DNA from 3 places in the Alkalihalobacillus phoenicis genome. Region 1 is predicted to be linked to each of the others. Evidence: riboswitches for the same ligand, from Rfam matches in the RefSeq annotation. Region 1 holds a riboswitch; each other region holds the start of a gene.
The links. A riboswitch is a leader RNA that binds a small molecule or an ion and turns the genes downstream of it on or off. The one in region 1 is predicted to bind lysine.
Positions count from the first base shown of each region.

Region 2: it holds a riboswitch for lysine, as region 1 does, so the genes downstream of both, AA0017_RS02565 (aspartate kinase) here and lysA (diaminopimelate decarboxylase) in region 1, are expected to answer to the same signal.
Region 3: it holds a riboswitch for lysine, as region 1 does, so the genes downstream of both, AA0017_RS00920 (Na+/H+ antiporter NhaC family protein) here and lysA (diaminopimelate decarboxylase) in region 1, are expected to answer to the same signal.

Region 1 covers NZ_CP154853.1:1,417,233-1,422,649, reverse strand. The annotation lists gene AA0017_RS06760 (IS1182 family transposase) at 1-890, shown strand, start outside; gene AA0017_RS06755 (peptidylprolyl isomerase) at 918-1,352, opposite strand; gene lysA (diaminopimelate decarboxylase) at 1,465-2,784, opposite strand; lysine riboswitch at 2,908-3,086, opposite strand; gene AA0017_RS06745 (spore germination protein) at 3,174-4,658, opposite strand; gene AA0017_RS06740 (stage V sporulation protein AE) at 4,639-5,217, opposite strand; gene spoVAE (stage V sporulation protein AE) at 5,225-5,417, opposite strand, start outside.
Region 2 covers NZ_CP154853.1:571,078-576,494, reverse strand. The annotation lists gene AA0017_RS02575 (succinate dehydrogenase cytochrome b558 subunit) at 1-65, opposite strand, end outside; gene AA0017_RS02570 (DUF2507 domain-containing protein) at 681-1,094, shown strand; gene AA0017_RS02565 (aspartate kinase) at 1,154-2,389, opposite strand; lysine riboswitch at 2,518-2,705, opposite strand; gene uvrC (excinuclease ABC subunit UvrC) at 2,781-4,571, opposite strand; gene trxA (thioredoxin) at 4,716-5,030, opposite strand; gene AA0017_RS02550 (electron transfer flavoprotein subunit alpha/FixB family protein) at 5,169-5,417, opposite strand, start outside.
Region 3 covers NZ_CP154853.1:208,844-214,260, reverse strand. The annotation lists gene AA0017_RS00935 (M23 family metallopeptidase) at 1-21, shown strand, start outside; gene AA0017_RS00930 (methionine/alanine import family NSS transporter small subunit) at 71-193, opposite strand; gene AA0017_RS00925 (sodium-dependent transporter) at 195-1,697, opposite strand; gene AA0017_RS00920 (Na+/H+ antiporter NhaC family protein) at 2,116-3,666, opposite strand; lysine riboswitch at 3,799-3,975, opposite strand; gene AA0017_RS00915 (dihydrofolate reductase) at 4,095-4,577, opposite strand; gene AA0017_RS00910 (thymidylate synthase) at 4,574-5,368, opposite strand; gene AA0017_RS00905 (HD-GYP domain-containing protein) at 5,393-5,417, opposite strand, start outside.

The DNA.
Region 1 (5,417 bases):
ATGAAAAGTCCTTTCAGTTATTGGGGCACCGAAATAGTTACTCCAAAATAGATACCGATGCGACCTTTATGCGGATGAAGGACGATCATATGAACAACGGGCAATTGAAGGCGGGGTACAATTGGCAAATCGGGACTCAAAACCAATTTATTCTTTTTTACAGTCTTCACTCGAACCCAACGGATACACGCTGTTTAGTCCCACATGTTGAGGCCTTGAAACAAAGTGGTTTACCCTGGCCGAAACTTCTTGTGGCCGATGCCGGTTATGGAAGTGAGTCGAATTATGTGGCGATGGAAGATGAACCTTTTGAAACGCTCATTCCTTATAACACCTTTCGTCAGGAACAAAAACGTTCGTATTCCAAGAAGATATTTCATCCACACAACTGGAACTATGAAGAAGTCGATGATTTTTATTGGTGTCCGAACCACCGAAAAGTCCTGTTTAAGCGATACAGTCAACGTACGGACCGATATGGCTACATAAGAGACTTCAAGATTTATGAATGTGAATCATGTGAAGGTTGCCCATTTAAATCGGATTGTACAAAAGCCAAAGCCAACCGGCAGGTTCATTACAACCCGGTTTATGAAGAATTACGAGTGAAGCAAAACCGAAAACTAAATAGGGAAGAAGGCCGAGCACTTTACCAAAAAAGAAAAATCGAGGTGGAAAGTGTATTTGGTCATGTCAAACAGAACCTGGGCTTTCGACGATTACACTTACGAGGTAAAGAAAAAGTTCATGTGGAGCTCGGGCTTATCGCCCTCGCTCACAATATTAGGAAGCGAGCGACGATCAGTCGTCGCTCGAAAACCAAACTCTATCCATATTGTCCTAAAAAAAGAATCGAGAAGCTGAAACTTCTCGATTCTTTTTTTATTTAAGGGCTTTTAGGACAGCCCCTTCACATATTACTCTTCCCAAACTTTTACTTCTTGCATCACGTCACCTTGCTTGATGCGGTAAATTGAATCAAGACCTTCGACAACTTGACCGAATACGGTATGTACACCATCTAAATGTGGTTGTGGCTCATGAACGATAAAGAATTGGCTACCACCTGTGTCTTTACCAGCGTGTGCCATTGAAAGAGCACCTGCTACGTGTTTGTGTGGGTTTCCTGCTGTTTCACAATTGATGCTGTAGCCAGGACCGCCAGTCCCATTTCCAGTTGGGCAACCTCCTTGAGCAACAAAACCAGGAATAACACGGTGGAATGTTAACCCATTGTAATATTCCTTATTCGCTAAGTCCTCAAAGTTTTTCACTGTATTTGGTGCTGCTTCTTCATAAAAGTCGATGACGATTTTTTCGCCATTTTCAAACGTAATACTACCTTTTTTCATAATATGTATGCCTCCATTTATTAGATTCACCTTATTGTACACGAATTCATAATGAAAGTGAAATATAAGGAAGCTTTCTTTCTAAAATCATCAAGAGTACTTCCTTATATTGCTATTGTTTTACGACACTTACTAAAGGCTTATCTAATCGGATTAAGTCGGCATAACTTTCGCGCTCAATCACAATAGATGCATCGCCTTCCTCTACAAATACAACGGCAGGACGCGGAATTCGGTTATAGTTATTTGCCATGGAGTAACCGTATGCCCCTGTACAGAATACGGCTAAAATATCTTCATGATTCGCTTTTGGTAATGGCAAATCCCAAATGAGCATATCACCACTCTCACAGCATTTACCGGCGATTGAGTACACCTCTTCAGTTTGCTCAGCTGCTCGATTTGCAAGCACGGCCTCATATTTTGCTTGATATAAGGCTGGTCTTAAGTTATCACTCATCCCCCCATCAACAGATAAATAATGGCGAATTGAAGGGAGTTCTTTAGAAGAACCGATTGAATAAAGCGTTGTACCCGCATCTCCAACTAAGGAACGACCTGGCTCAATCCAAATTTCTGGAAGATCAATATTGTACTCCGTCGATTTTTCTTTGACAACACGGATCATCTCTTTAATATAATTACCAACTGGAAGTGGAGCATCTTCTTCCGTGTAACGGATTCCAAAGCCACCACCAAGATTTAAAACTTGCGGAACATATTGATAATTTTCACGCCATTGATGAATATATTGATAAATCTTTTCAACCGCCATCACAAAACCAGTTGTTTCAAAGATTTGCGAGCCAATATGACTATGGATGCCTAATAATTCAATTTTTTCTGCCTTTAAAGCACGTTCAATTGCTTCACCTGCTTGACCGCTTTCTAAATCAAATCCGAACTTAGAATCTTCTTGACCTGTTGAAATATAATCATGTGTATGAGCCTCAACCCCTGGTGTAATCCGTAACAAAATATTCATCTTTGTTTCTTTCTCTAAACAAATCCGACTTAATTGTTCAAGCTCATAAAAGTTATCAACGACAATACAACCAATTTTTGCTTCAACCGCCATTTCTAATTCACTTAAACTTTTGTTGTTACCATGAAAATGAATGCGCCCCATTGGAACATTGGCCTGGATTGCTGTATATAATTCCCCGCCTGAAACAACATCAAGGCTTAAGCCTAGTTCTGAAGCTAATTGAAACATCGCTAAACAGCTAAAAGCTTTACTAGCGTATGCTACTTGATAAGGTACACCCTCATCTATAAAAGCATCTTGAAATTGTTTAGCACGTTGTTTGATTAAGGCAGTGTCATAAACAAATAAAGGTGTCCCATATTGTTTAGCTAGTTGGACCGTATCAACCCCACCAATTTCTAAATGACCAAATTCATTAATTCGACTCGTTCCATGTGTATACATTTATCTCTCTCCTTTATACGCTCATCATCTCTTTTGTGGAGAACACCCATCATTGTTAAGCCTACTAAAAAAAGGAAAAACAGCTAGTTGTTACACTAGCTGTTTGCTGACGTAACCTCATTCAAAAAGAATAGTTCTCCACTGATCAAAATCAGTGACAGTCCGTTATTTATTCAATAACGACCCAGCTTTATAAATGGTGGTGCATTTATAAGCTTCGGCAAGTTGACCTTTCTACTTAAGTCAGTGCTATCCACTAGCTCTTTAAGTATACTCATTCGCCTTGCACCTCTACCCCACTTTCACATGAGGTTCATGAAATTGTTGCTATAACTTTACCATAATCATACGTTTGTCGCAACTAGATCATTCACCAATTATCAATCATTTTATTCTTTTTTCACATCCTGCTTGATTGGATCTTGTGGGCTTACAATACTCGGTCTCCATCGCATCGAAGGAACATTGGCACGAATAACGAGCTGCCATAATGCTGGGGGATCAAATGGAATAAATGGCCAAAAGTACGGCTTATTTAAAGGCTTAATCGCTGTCAAGCAAAGAATTAGAATAAGCGTTCCAATCACAAAGCCCGGTACTTTAAAAAAGCCGACCGCAAGCACGAGTAAAATCCTGACAATTCGAAGAGCCACTCCTAATTCATGACTAGGGGTTGCGAACATTCCAATCGCCCCTAAGGCAACATACAAAATAACCTCTGTTGTAAAATAGCCGACTTCAATCGCCATTTCCCCGATCAATAATGCAGCTACCAACCCTAATGCCGTCGCTAAAGGAGATGGCGTATGGACAGCAGCCATCCTCAGGAGCTCAATCCCAAATTCAGCAAATAGAATTTGCAGGAGAATCGGAATATTATTTGTTTCCTCAGGACCAATAAAATCTAAACCAGGCGGTAAAAGAGTCGGGTTAATGACAAGCAATAACCAAAACGGAATAATAAATAATGAGGCAAATATCCCAAGTGTTCTCGTCCACCTTAAAAAAGTACCTACAGCTGGTGCTTGTCGATATTCTTCTGCATGCTGAATATGGTGGAAAAACGTTGTCGGTGTAATAATAACGCTTGGTGATGTATCGACCATGATCAACACATGGCCCTCAAGTAAGTGAGTCGCAGCGACATCTGGCCTTTCCGTATAACGAACAAGCGGAAACGGATCGTACCCTTGTCTGACAATATATTCTTCAATCACTTTATCTGACATTGTGATCCCATCTATTTCAATCGCATCGAGCTCTTTTTTTAGAATATTAACAAGGTCTGGGTCGGCAATTCCTTCAATATACGAAATACAAATATCTGTTTTCGAACGAACACCTACCTTAGTAATCTCATGTCGTAATCGCTCATCTCGAATTCTTCGTCTCACTAAAGCCGTATTAATAATAATATTTTCGGTAAAACCATCTCGTGCCCCACGAACAACCCTTTCCGTATCTGGTTCTTCGGGCCCTCGACCTGGGTACGAACGCACATCAATAATAAACGCTTCATCATACCCTTCAACAATGATAAAAATAAGGCCAGAAAGCATTTGAGTAATCGCATTATTGACCGAATTCGTTTCTTCCACTTGAACATGTGTTAAATGATTTTTTATCGTTGCAAAAACTTCCGTCGTTTTTCGATTTCTTGCTCCGAGTTCCATGAGCTCCTTCAAAATTTCAATAATATATAAATTGTCTGTGAGACCTGTTACATAATAGATGCCAATTTTTTTGTCTAATATGACAAGTTCCCGAACCCCAACATCAAATGTTTGGTCAAGACCAAGCCTTTTTTCCAAGTAGGCGACATTCTCATCATAGCTTTTTGAAAAATACTTTTCCTCAACGGTTGGTTTTGTCATAAAATCCACTCCTTTCTAAAATTAGTTGCACCGCCCTTTTTGTAATAGGTGCTCCTTTTTGCACAAGATCAAAACCACCCATTTTCCCGATATCTCCTACACCGACGACTAGCGGCAGTTTAAACTCATCCAATATGTAAAGGGTATCGCCATTTATTCTCCCAATTTCTAAGTCTGGGAATCCTGCTTTGTCTACACCGTATTCAGTTAAGTTCCCAAAACGATCGATGCTCACATCAACTTTTGCCCATTCACGTGAATGAGTCGCGGAAGCAACGGCTATTGCTCCTAACACATTCATTTGCGGATGGTCATAGACAATTCTCATCGCATGCTCACCTAAACCTTCATAACGACTTCCACTATCATCAAACATAACTAAAACAGGACTATTTGGTGTTTTTAAAATAAGTTGCACTAATTCTTTTCCTGTCAAATGGGAAGGGTTTCCTGATGATTGACTGATACAACGCCCCCCTACTTCAGTTGCCGCTAATTGCACGGCCTTTTTGGCTGCATCGTCCCCATCCGTAATAAAGATGACATCACGTTTATCCAACACTTCATTACCCCCTCGGTTTAAAGAAAATAGCAGCTAAAAAACTAAACAAAATCGTTGATGAAAGACCGACAGATGTTACTTCAAACATCCCCATACCAATTCCAATAAACCCTTCTCTGCCACCTTCAAGCATGGCACCATGGACAAAGGAATGACCAAAATTGGTGATCGGAACAAAGGCCCCTGCTCCGGCAAAA
Region 2 (5,417 bases), 850 kb from region 1:
CCAATTGGAATTACTCCTAACAAGGAATGCAGCCGACGATTAAAATATTCTTGATTTCCAGCCATACCTTTTCCCCCCACATAAATTAATGTTTCCTATCCTGCTTGTCTTTTGGTTCCATCTACACTTTTCTCTCGTATAAATATGTACCTCCCTAAAACATACAGCATGCCATCACGTTTTTTGCTTTCATGAATCTTTTAGTAAGATTCTGTGAATAAAATCCGACAAATTAATTGTACTCCCATCAGATCATGTCGTCAAGAAAACGTATACATACTTTTTGTAATATTTATAGGAAATCTCCATACCTAATTTATCAGATAATTCGGCAGTTTGAAAGCGTTAAATAGCATTTTTATAAATAATTTCCGCTTTTTACTGGATTTATTTTAACAATGGAATTTATCTCATTTCTTTGAATTTAATCCTCCCCTTACTTCTCCTAACCCGTAATTATTTTCGCGGTATATTATCATACTTTTCTTAATTTTATTTCAATATTAAAACCTTACTTAAATAAGTTAGGAAATACCTAATTTTATTAGTCCAAAAACGCTTAGCTGAAAGTTAATTTACGTCCTTCACGTTGATTGAAGATTTTACATAATTTGACGTCATCCAATCTAGAGATAATTCTCCTGATTCTATGTATAATAAGAAACGGAGAGGGTGGTTTGATGGAACAAGAATCAACAAATGAATCAACTTTATTTGATTACGATTTAATCAGAAATGACTTGCTGCACGAACTCTTAGGGACGGAGCATGATCAAATTCTCTATTGGGGCGGAAAGTCATTAGCACGAAAACATGTCTTACATACTATAGATGAAATCATTCATTTTTTTGAAAACGCAGGTTGGGGCACATTGGAAATTCAAAAAAATAAGGCCCAAGCGAAAACATTGGAATTACACGGTCATTGGATGGGTAAAAAAGATGCTCGTTGCTATCAGCTTGAAGCAGGCTTTTTAGCCCAACAAATTGAACAAATGCAACAACAAATAACGGAAGCCACATATGAAAAGAAACGAAAACAAGTGACCTTCCAAATCCATTCTGATAAATACGATCGCAGCGAGCTCGATTAATGTTATTACAAAACAGACCACTGTGAGGACGAACGTTCTCATTCAGTGGTCATTCTTTTTTATATAGCCGGCTCAACTAATTCTTCTGCTAATTTAAATGCTTCATGTAATACTTCAACAGCTAGAACCATATCATCTTCTGAAACAACGGTTGATACTTTGATTTCTGACGTACTTACCATTTTTATAGCAATTCCTTCTTCTGCTAACACATCAAACATTTGAGCGGCTACTCCAGGATTAGATACCATACCTGAGCCGACAATCGAAACTTTCGCCAATCCTGTTTCATACTGAACATTCTCATACTTTAATTCATTTTGAGCCTTTTCTAACGCGACTAAAGTATCTTTTAATGTGGATTGAGTGACCGTAAAGGAAATCGTCACATGCTCGGCATCCGTTTCATTTTGAACAATAATATCAACATTAATAAAATGTTTTGATAACGTGCTAAATAGCTTAGCTAATGTATTCATTTCATTCGGTAACCCCGCTACCGTTACTTTGGTTACATCATTTTCAAACGCAATCCCTCTAACAATCAATCCTTTTTCCACCGATACTTCCTCCTCAATCAAAGTTCCTTCTTCTTCCACCATACTTGAAGCTACCATTAAAGGAACATCATAATTTTTTGCAAATTCAACCGCTCTTGGATGTAAAACTCCCGCCCCAAGTTGAGCCATTTCCAACATTTCATCATAAGAAATCGAATGAAGCTTCCGAGCCGTCTTCACATAACGTGGATCCGTTGTATAAACCCCTGTTACATCCGTATAAATTTCACATCGTTCAGCCTCTAATGCAGCAGCTAGGGCCACAGCGGTCGTATCCGAGCCACCTCTCCCAAGGGTTGTAATCTGAGCATCTTGGGTGAAGCCTTGGAAGCCAGCCACAATGACCACTTTCCCTAGCCTTAATTCGGTTTCCATTCTCGCTGTGTCAATATGAGCAATTTGAGCATTTCCATGATGGCTATCTGTTTGAATTCCAGCTTGCCATCCAGTAAACGATGTTGCCTCTATCCCTCTTTGCTGTAACGCCATCGTCAACAAGGAGATCGTTACTTGCTCCCCTGTCGATAACAACATATCCATTTCTCGTTTGCTTGGATTATCTGTTAACTCATTTGCTAATTGTAAAAGTTGATCGGTTGATTTTCCCATTGCCGATACAACGACAACAAGTTCTTCCCCTTTTCTTTGGACTTGCTCAATTCTTTTGGCAACATGTTGAATTCTCTCTACGGTTCCAACGGATGTGCCTCCATATTTTTGTACGATTCTTGCCAAATTCATTCATCCTCTCTCTTTTCACACGAAAAAGGCTTTGTTGGACGGACAATAAAAAAAGCAACCTAAAGGAAAATACCTTCACGTTGCTTGTCATACATAGCCGTACCACACTGCTCCCTTTATCCACGTGAGATAGTTCTCCACATAACCTTGGGTGTAGTTATGTGACAGCCTTATGTCTCTTAAGCATAAGTCCAGCATAAAAGAAAATGAGTTCCTTTTACACTTCGGCGAATTCCCCTTTTAAGTTCCTTCCTCAGACCTCATTATCCTCTGAAACTCTACTATTGGTTTTCGCGCCTCTACCATCACTCCTTAATAAAGAAGTATGGCTTATTTAATTAGTTAAAATTTTAGCAAATTTCTATTGCTTTAGCAAGGTAAAAATTTAGCTTTCTTTTGAATCTTCTTTTTCATGTAAAGCTTGATAAATACTTTCTGCGACAACTTGTGGAATTCCACCTAACGCTAACTCCTCCACTGTTGCTTCTTTCATTTTCTTTAGGGACCCAAAATGTTTTAAAAGTTTATTTTTTCGTTTCTCACCAACCCCAGGAATATCATCTAGCACTGATTGGAAAAATGATTTTGAACGCGTTTGCCGATGAAAACTTAAAGCAAAACGGTGAACCTCATCTTGAATACGTTGTAAAAGGTAAAATTCATGACTGTCTCTTTTTAATGGCACAATTGTCGGAGGATCGCCGATTAACAATTGGGACGTACGATGCTTTTCATCCTTCGCAAGCCCACATACAGGAATATTCAAATTAAGTTCATTTTCCAATACATCTTGAGCGGCTGCAATATGACCTCGCCCTCCATCAATAACAATCAAATCCGGAAACGGAAGCTTTTCACGTAGCAAGCGTAAATACCTTCTCCTCACCACTTCACGCATGGAGGCATAATCATCTGGCCCAACAACGGTCTTAATTTTATATTTACGATAATCTTTCCGACTCGGTTTCCCATCAATAAATGAGATCATAGCTGAAACAGGATCGGTTCCTTGAATATTTGAGTTATCAAAGGCTTCAATTCGATAGGGCGGTTTAATTTGTAACGCTTGTCCTAAACGCTCCACCGCTTTGACTGTACGTTCCTCATCACGCTCAATTAAAGCAAACTTGTCTTTTAAAGAAACTCTTGCATTTTCACTCGCTAATTCAAGCAAGTCTTTCTTTTTTCCTTTTTTCGGTACACTCACTCTCACTTCTAAAAAAGTCTCTAAAAGCTCTGCATCAATAATATCGGGGACAAGAATTTCCTTTGGTTTAATATGCTCTTTTTTGCTATAAAACTGAGCAATGAATGTCAGAATATCCTCTTGTGCGTCTTTATAAAATGGAAAAATCGAGACATCTCGCTCAATCAACTTCCCTTGACGTACGAAGAAAACTTGAACACACATCCAACCTTTATCATAGGAAAAGCCAAACACATCGCGATCAACGCGGTCATTGATCGTCATTTTTTGTTTCTCCATTACGGTTTCCATATAAGCAAGCGTATCCCGTAACTCCTTCGCCCGTTCAAAATTTAATTCCTCTGAAGCCTGCATCATTTTTTCAGTAATTTGTTGTTTCACTTCATCATGACCAGAGCGAAGAAATTTTGTAATATTTTGGACGAGCTCTTGGTTTGTTTCTTTTGGTACATCGTATACACAAGGTGCCAAACACTGACCAATATGAAAATAAAGGCAGACTTTATCAGGTAGCGTCCGACATTTTCTCAACGGGTACAAACGATCAAGCATTTTTTTTGTTTCATTAGCAGCTCCTGCATTAGGATAAGGACCAAAATATTTCCCCCCATCCTTTTTGACCTGCCTCGTCGTAATAAGACGGGGATGCTCCTCATTTGTAATTTTTAAATAGGGATAAGATTTATCATCCTTTAGCATAACGTTGTATTTAGGATCATGCTTTTTAATTAAGTTTAATTCTAAAATCAGGGCCTCAATATTTGATGAGGTCACGATATATTCAAAATCAGTAATCTCACTAACAAGCCGCTGTGTTTTCCCATCATGCGAACCAGTAAAATAAGATCGAACTCGATTTTTGAGCACTTTTGCTTTACCAACATAAATGATCGTGCCTTGCTCGTCTTTCATCAGATAACAGCCAGGCTGATCAGGTAAAATTGCTAGCTTCTCTTTTAATTGGCTCATATCCTTCTCCCACTTTCTAATGACTATTCCTTTAAGTTTACCATGTATTTCAAGGATTTGCTTTGATTTGAGAAAGGGGCAATTGAACTTAAAAATAGCAAAAAGCCCCACATCAAAAAATGCGGGGCTAACAACACCTTTTAATTATAGGTGCTTGTTGATTAATTCTGCTAGAGCTTCTTTAGGTTGGAAACCAACTGTTTGGTCAACCACTTCACCGTTTTTAAATACAAGTAAAGTTGGGATGCTCATGACGCTGTATTTACCAGCTGTTTGTTGGTTTTCATCTACATCTAATTTCACAATTTTTGCTGTATCGCCAATTTCAGCATCTAATTCTTCAAGTACTGGTGCAATCATTTTACAAGGTCCACACCAAGGTGCCCAGAAATCCACTAAAACGACACCATCACTCGTTTCATTTGCAAACGTTTGATCCGTTACATTAACAATAGCCATTTTATATAGCCTCCTTCATTCAAAACAAATTCTTTTTACATGATGATTATAACACTAACAATTAGCGTGTGGCGAATGAGATGCTTACTTTTTTATTTTAACCTTTCTATCCACAAATCATGTTACCTTTTACGTAAGCTACCGGGTTAATATCTCTTTAAATGCTTTTGTTAATAAAGGCACGACTTCAAACAAATCTCCAACGATTCCATAATCAGCTATTTCAAAAATGGGGGCATCAGGGTCTTTATTGATGGCAACGATTGTTTTAGACTGTGACATGCCAGCTAAATGTTGAATCGCTCCAGAAATTCCAACGGCAAAATATATCGTTGGTGTCACGACCTTTCCTGTTTGACCAATTTGTAACCCATAATCGCAATAACC
Region 3 (5,417 bases), 1.2 Mb from region 1:
TTATTAAAACAAGGAAAATAAAAAGAGACCTCAAGCACAATTACTGTACTTGAGGTCTTGTTTCTTCTTTTTATAAAGATGACTGCACTCTTTTTTTTCTGGAAACTCGTACGGCGTTCAAAATACTTAAAATCATCCCGCCCCAAACTATAACAGTACTAATAATTAACATGATAATTGCACTTGTACTCATATTAAAATCCCCCTAAGTCATCAGAAGCGTTCTTATTGTTTTTCCACTTAAAGAAAGTAAATAAGAAGCCAACAACAATCGCTAAAATAGCAACAGCCCATCCAGCTATCATAATAAAGTACGTTGGATAATCTTCATAATTGGAAGTTAAATTTAAAATAAGGTTTTGATAAAGCATAAACCCTAATACAGCAGGCGTTATGATTCCTAAACAAACTTTCCACCATAAGCCGATACGGAAATCAGATAATTCGTTTGTATGTTTTTGTAAATCAGGAAGCTTTCTCATAAACCATGCAACCGCAATAACGGATACAAGTCCCGCTAAAGCTACGCCAAAGTGATTAATAAAGTAATCGACCGTATCTAATAACCATAACCCACCTTGAGTAGCATATAAAATCGAAATTAGGGCAGATAGCCCACCGCCTATAATAACGGCTTTTGTACGAGTTATTTTAAACTTATCTTGTAAAGCTGAGACATACGTTTCGATAATTGATATCAACGACGTCAATCCAGCCATCACTAATGAACCAAAAAATAAAGCTCCAAATAATCCATTTAAACCTGGAAAACTGTTAATAATCTCTGGAAATACCATAAACGCTAAAGCAATTCCTCCTGCAGCGACTTCATCAACTGACGTTCCTTGCTGAGTTGCCATAAAGCCAATAATGGCGAAAACTCCAATACCAGCTAATATCTCAAAACTCGAATTTGAAAATCCTGTGATAAAAGCATTATTATTTAAATCTGATTTACGAGGTAAATAACTGGAATAAGTAATCATAATAGCAAAGCCAATCGATAAGCTGAAGAAAATTTGGCCATAAGCCGCTACCCAAACCGCTGGATTCATTATTTCTCCCCAATTCGGTTTAAAGAACGCATCTAACCCAACCATAGCTCCATCCAAAGTTACAGCACGAATAACAAGGATTAAGAACATTACAACCAAAAGAGGGATAAAAATACGATTTGCAAATTCAATGCCTTTCTTTACCCCTTTAAATAACACGCCTAACGCGATAACCCACACGATTAGTAATGGGAAAAAAATAGTAGGAACAAAACTACCTAATTGACCAGGATCAACAATCTGTAAAAAATCATTTAATAAAAAATCAGTAGGATTTGATCCCCATGTTTGTCTAAATGAAAAATAAGTATAAGAAATAGCCCAAGCAATAATAACCGCATAAAACGTAGAAATAACGAATGAAATGGCTACTTGCCACCAACCAATCCATTCTGCCTTTTTATTTAACCTAGCATACGATAAAGGTGCTGACCCCCGATATTTCTGTCCAATTGTAAATTCCATAATTAATAAAGGAATCCCTGCTGTTAATAGTGCAAACAAATAAGGAATTAAAAAGGCGCCGCCCCCATTTTCATATGCTACATATGGAAATCTCCAAATATTACCTAGTCCTACTGCCGAACCAATTGCCGCTAGTACAAAACCAGCCCTTGTCCCCCACTGTTCTCTACCTTCCATCTTTTCAAACTCCTCTCCCTCTTTACGAAAAGATATTTTAAAATACAGTCCTATCTTTTCAAAATTATCTGAAAATTATATCAAGTACTAGCTTTTCTTTTTTGTCGCAACGAACTCAATGTCATTTTATTTTATATTTTCAGATTAATCAATATCTTATTATAATAACTGAGTCGAATTTTGTCAAAAACTTTTTTTACCAAAAGAAGCCCTAGCCGAATGGCATGATTTTTTCGTGTCGACCGCGTTACTCCTCTTTAAAAATATACCATCTCCGTCCATATATCCGCTCCACCACATCCCTCTCTTCTCTCTATCACGATTCCAAAGCCGGAGCCCACAAACTAAAAACAGCCAATGAAAAGTTTCAAAACTTCTCATCAGCTGATTTTAACCTGTTTTTCTTAGACTACTTCATTTACGCTTTTTTTAAACTTGTATTTAATTGCTTAATTACAAATACTGTAATTACAAAAATGACAACTACTAACAATAATGATAACCACATATTTCCTGTAACTCCTAAGATAATAAAGCCTACAAAGGCAATCACCGCTGAAACAATCGCATAGGGAAGCTGTGTAATAACATGGTCAATATGATGACTTCCTGCACCTGCTGATGACAAAATCGTCGTATCAGAAATAGGTGAGGTATGATCACCGAAAATAGCTCCCGCTAGTACGGCTGCAAGCATTGGTAACATTAAAGTCACATCAACTGCAGCTGCCATATCACCAGCAATTGGTAAGAGTAAACCAAAAGTTCCCCAAGAAGTACCTGTCGATAAAGCTGTAAAACCAGCAATTAAGAAGATAATCGCAGGTAATAGCATTGGAGGAATAGTACCATCCACTAACTCAGCTAAAAATCCACCTGTTCCAATTTCACTAATGATCTCAATAACAGTCCAAGCAAGAATTAAAATATAAATTGCAGGAAGCATTGACTTAATCCCAGCCCATAGAGTTTGGAACATGTCTGGGTTATCAGGTTTGACCAAATTCGTAATAAGAGCAAATACAAGACCAATCACTCCACCAATCACTAATGAACCAGCAATATCAGCCTCACCAAAAATAGCAATTAAAGATGCAGATTGTGCCTCTCCGTACCCAGTGAATACCATAGCAGTAACTGTACCTACAACTAAACCGAATATAGGTAAAATTAAATCATAAACTTTCCCGTGACTATGGCTTTCAACTTCTCCATCTGTTCCAGGAAGATCACCTGATTTTGGATCCGTTAATTGTCCCGTTGTTATCGCGAGTTCCTCGTGTCTTCTCATTGGACCAAAATCAATTTTAAATAAAACGACAGCGATCATAAAAGCAATCGCAATGAGGGCATAATAGTTCATTGGAATAATTAACATAAACGCTTCAAACGCTTGATACTGTGATAATCCATGTGCCGTTAAAATTCCACCAATTATCGAAATAATATAAGCACCCCAGCTCGAAATAGGAGCAATTACACACATTGGTGCCGCTGTTGAATCGACTAAATAAGCTAGCTTCGCACGTGATACTCGGTGCTTATCCGAAATGGGACGACTAATATTTCCCACTGTTAAGCTATTAAAATAATCATCGATAAAAATAATAAAACCTAAAAAGATCGTAAACAATTGAGCACCGACACGGGTTTTTATCCGTTTCATTGCCCACTCTGCAAAGGCAAGGCTACCACCAGATTTGGTAATTAAAGCAGCCATCATTCCTAATAGGAGCAAAAATAAAATAATATAAAATTCCCAATCATTGATGCCACCATCAACATAAAAAATTCCGGTAAAAATACCAACGACTTGCATCAAACCGTCGATAGGATTAAAGCCATTTAACATTAAGGCTCCGACTACAATACTAACTCCAAGTGAAATTAATACCTTCCTTGTTAACAGCACAAGCACAAGGGCTAACACAGGTGGTATTAATGAATACCATGTACCTACAACTTCCAAGATACATCCTCCTCTACTCCGCTCTCTTTTTAAAGAGCTTATCTTTTTTGTGTGCTGAAGAAGAATTATCCCAATAAAAAAAGGCCCTAATGGAAACCCATTATGCCTTTTGATCGCAAGGTTATCCCCATCTTCAGTAGTAGTTCTCCACAGTCTTTCAACCGTGACAGTCCTGCATTTATTTAATACAGTCCCAGCATATAGAAACATGACTTTTTCTATAAACTTCGGCGAACTTGCCTTTCTCCTTTACTCAACGTTGTCATCCTCATAAAGGGTACTATTCGTATTCGCGCCTCTACCTCACCGTGTTGATGAGGTAATACTATTTATATTATCGTAACATATTATATCGAACTATTTCTTTATAATCAATGGTTATTTTAGTCAAAAAGTGCTAGCTTCCTTTATAAATAAAAATCAGCTTCTCACTTTTTTTGATAGGTTAAAAAGGTATGTGGATATTTATTTTCTGGATCAACCGAACCTTCCTTTTGGAAAATGAGCTCCCAATTCTCCCACTCCCATTTCGGAAAAAATGTATCTCCAGCAAACGACTCATTAATTTTCGTCATATATATTTTCTCAACCTCTCCACGGAACAAATCATAAAGTCCTGCTCCACCAATGACAAAGGTCTCGTTTTCTCCCGCAATCGCCTTTAAAACAGCTTCTTTTGAATGAACAACTTCACAGCCTGGAGCTTGATACGCTTCGTCTGTCGTTAATACGATATTGCGACGTTTCGGCAACGCACGACCAAGCGATTCATATGTCTTTCTCCCCATAACAACCGTTGAACCTGATGTCACCTTTTTAAAATATTGCAGATCATTTGGCAAATGCCAAGGCATATCATTGTCTTTTCCTATGACACCGTCTTCTGCCATCGCAAAAATATAGGAAATCATACAGACACCTCACCTTTAATATGTGGATGTGGCTCATAATCGACAAGTTCAAAATCATCAATCGTAAAATCAAAAATCGATTTAACATCTGGATTAATTTTCATTGTTGGAAGGTTACGTGGCTCTCTCGTTAGTTGTAGTTCGACTTGCTCATAATGATTCGAATAAATATGGGCATCACCAAAAGTATGAACAAATTCACCTGGCTCTAAGTCAGTCACTTGAGCAATCATCATTGTCAAAAGGGCATAGGAAGCAATATTAAAAGGAACACCTAAGAAGATATCCGCACTTCTTTGATACAATTGACAAGAAAGCTTACCATCATTTACATAAAATTGGAATAAACAATGACAAGGTGCTAAAGCCATATCATCAATCTCCGCGACATTCCAAGCATTTACGATTAGACGACGGGAATCCGGGTTCGTTTTGATTTGTTCAATCAACTCGCTAATTTGATCAATCGTTTTGCCATTAGCCCCTTGCCATGAACGCCACTGTTTTCCGTAAACCGGACCAAGATCTCCATTTTGATCGGCCCACTCATTCCAAATTCGTACTTTATTCTCTGTTAAATAAGCAATATTTGTATCCCCTTTTAAAAACCATAACAGCTCATGAATAATGGAGCGTAAATGTAATTTTTTCGTCGTTACTACCGGAAACCCATCGGCCAAATTAAAACGCATTTGATAACCAAACACACTTTTAGTTCCTGTGCCTGTTCGGTCACTTTTTTCTGTTCCGTTCTCAAGTACATGTTGGCATAAAGATAAATATTGTTGCAATTTGCTCATCTCCTACTATATAACTTAACTACTTTGCTCTTCAAAAGCA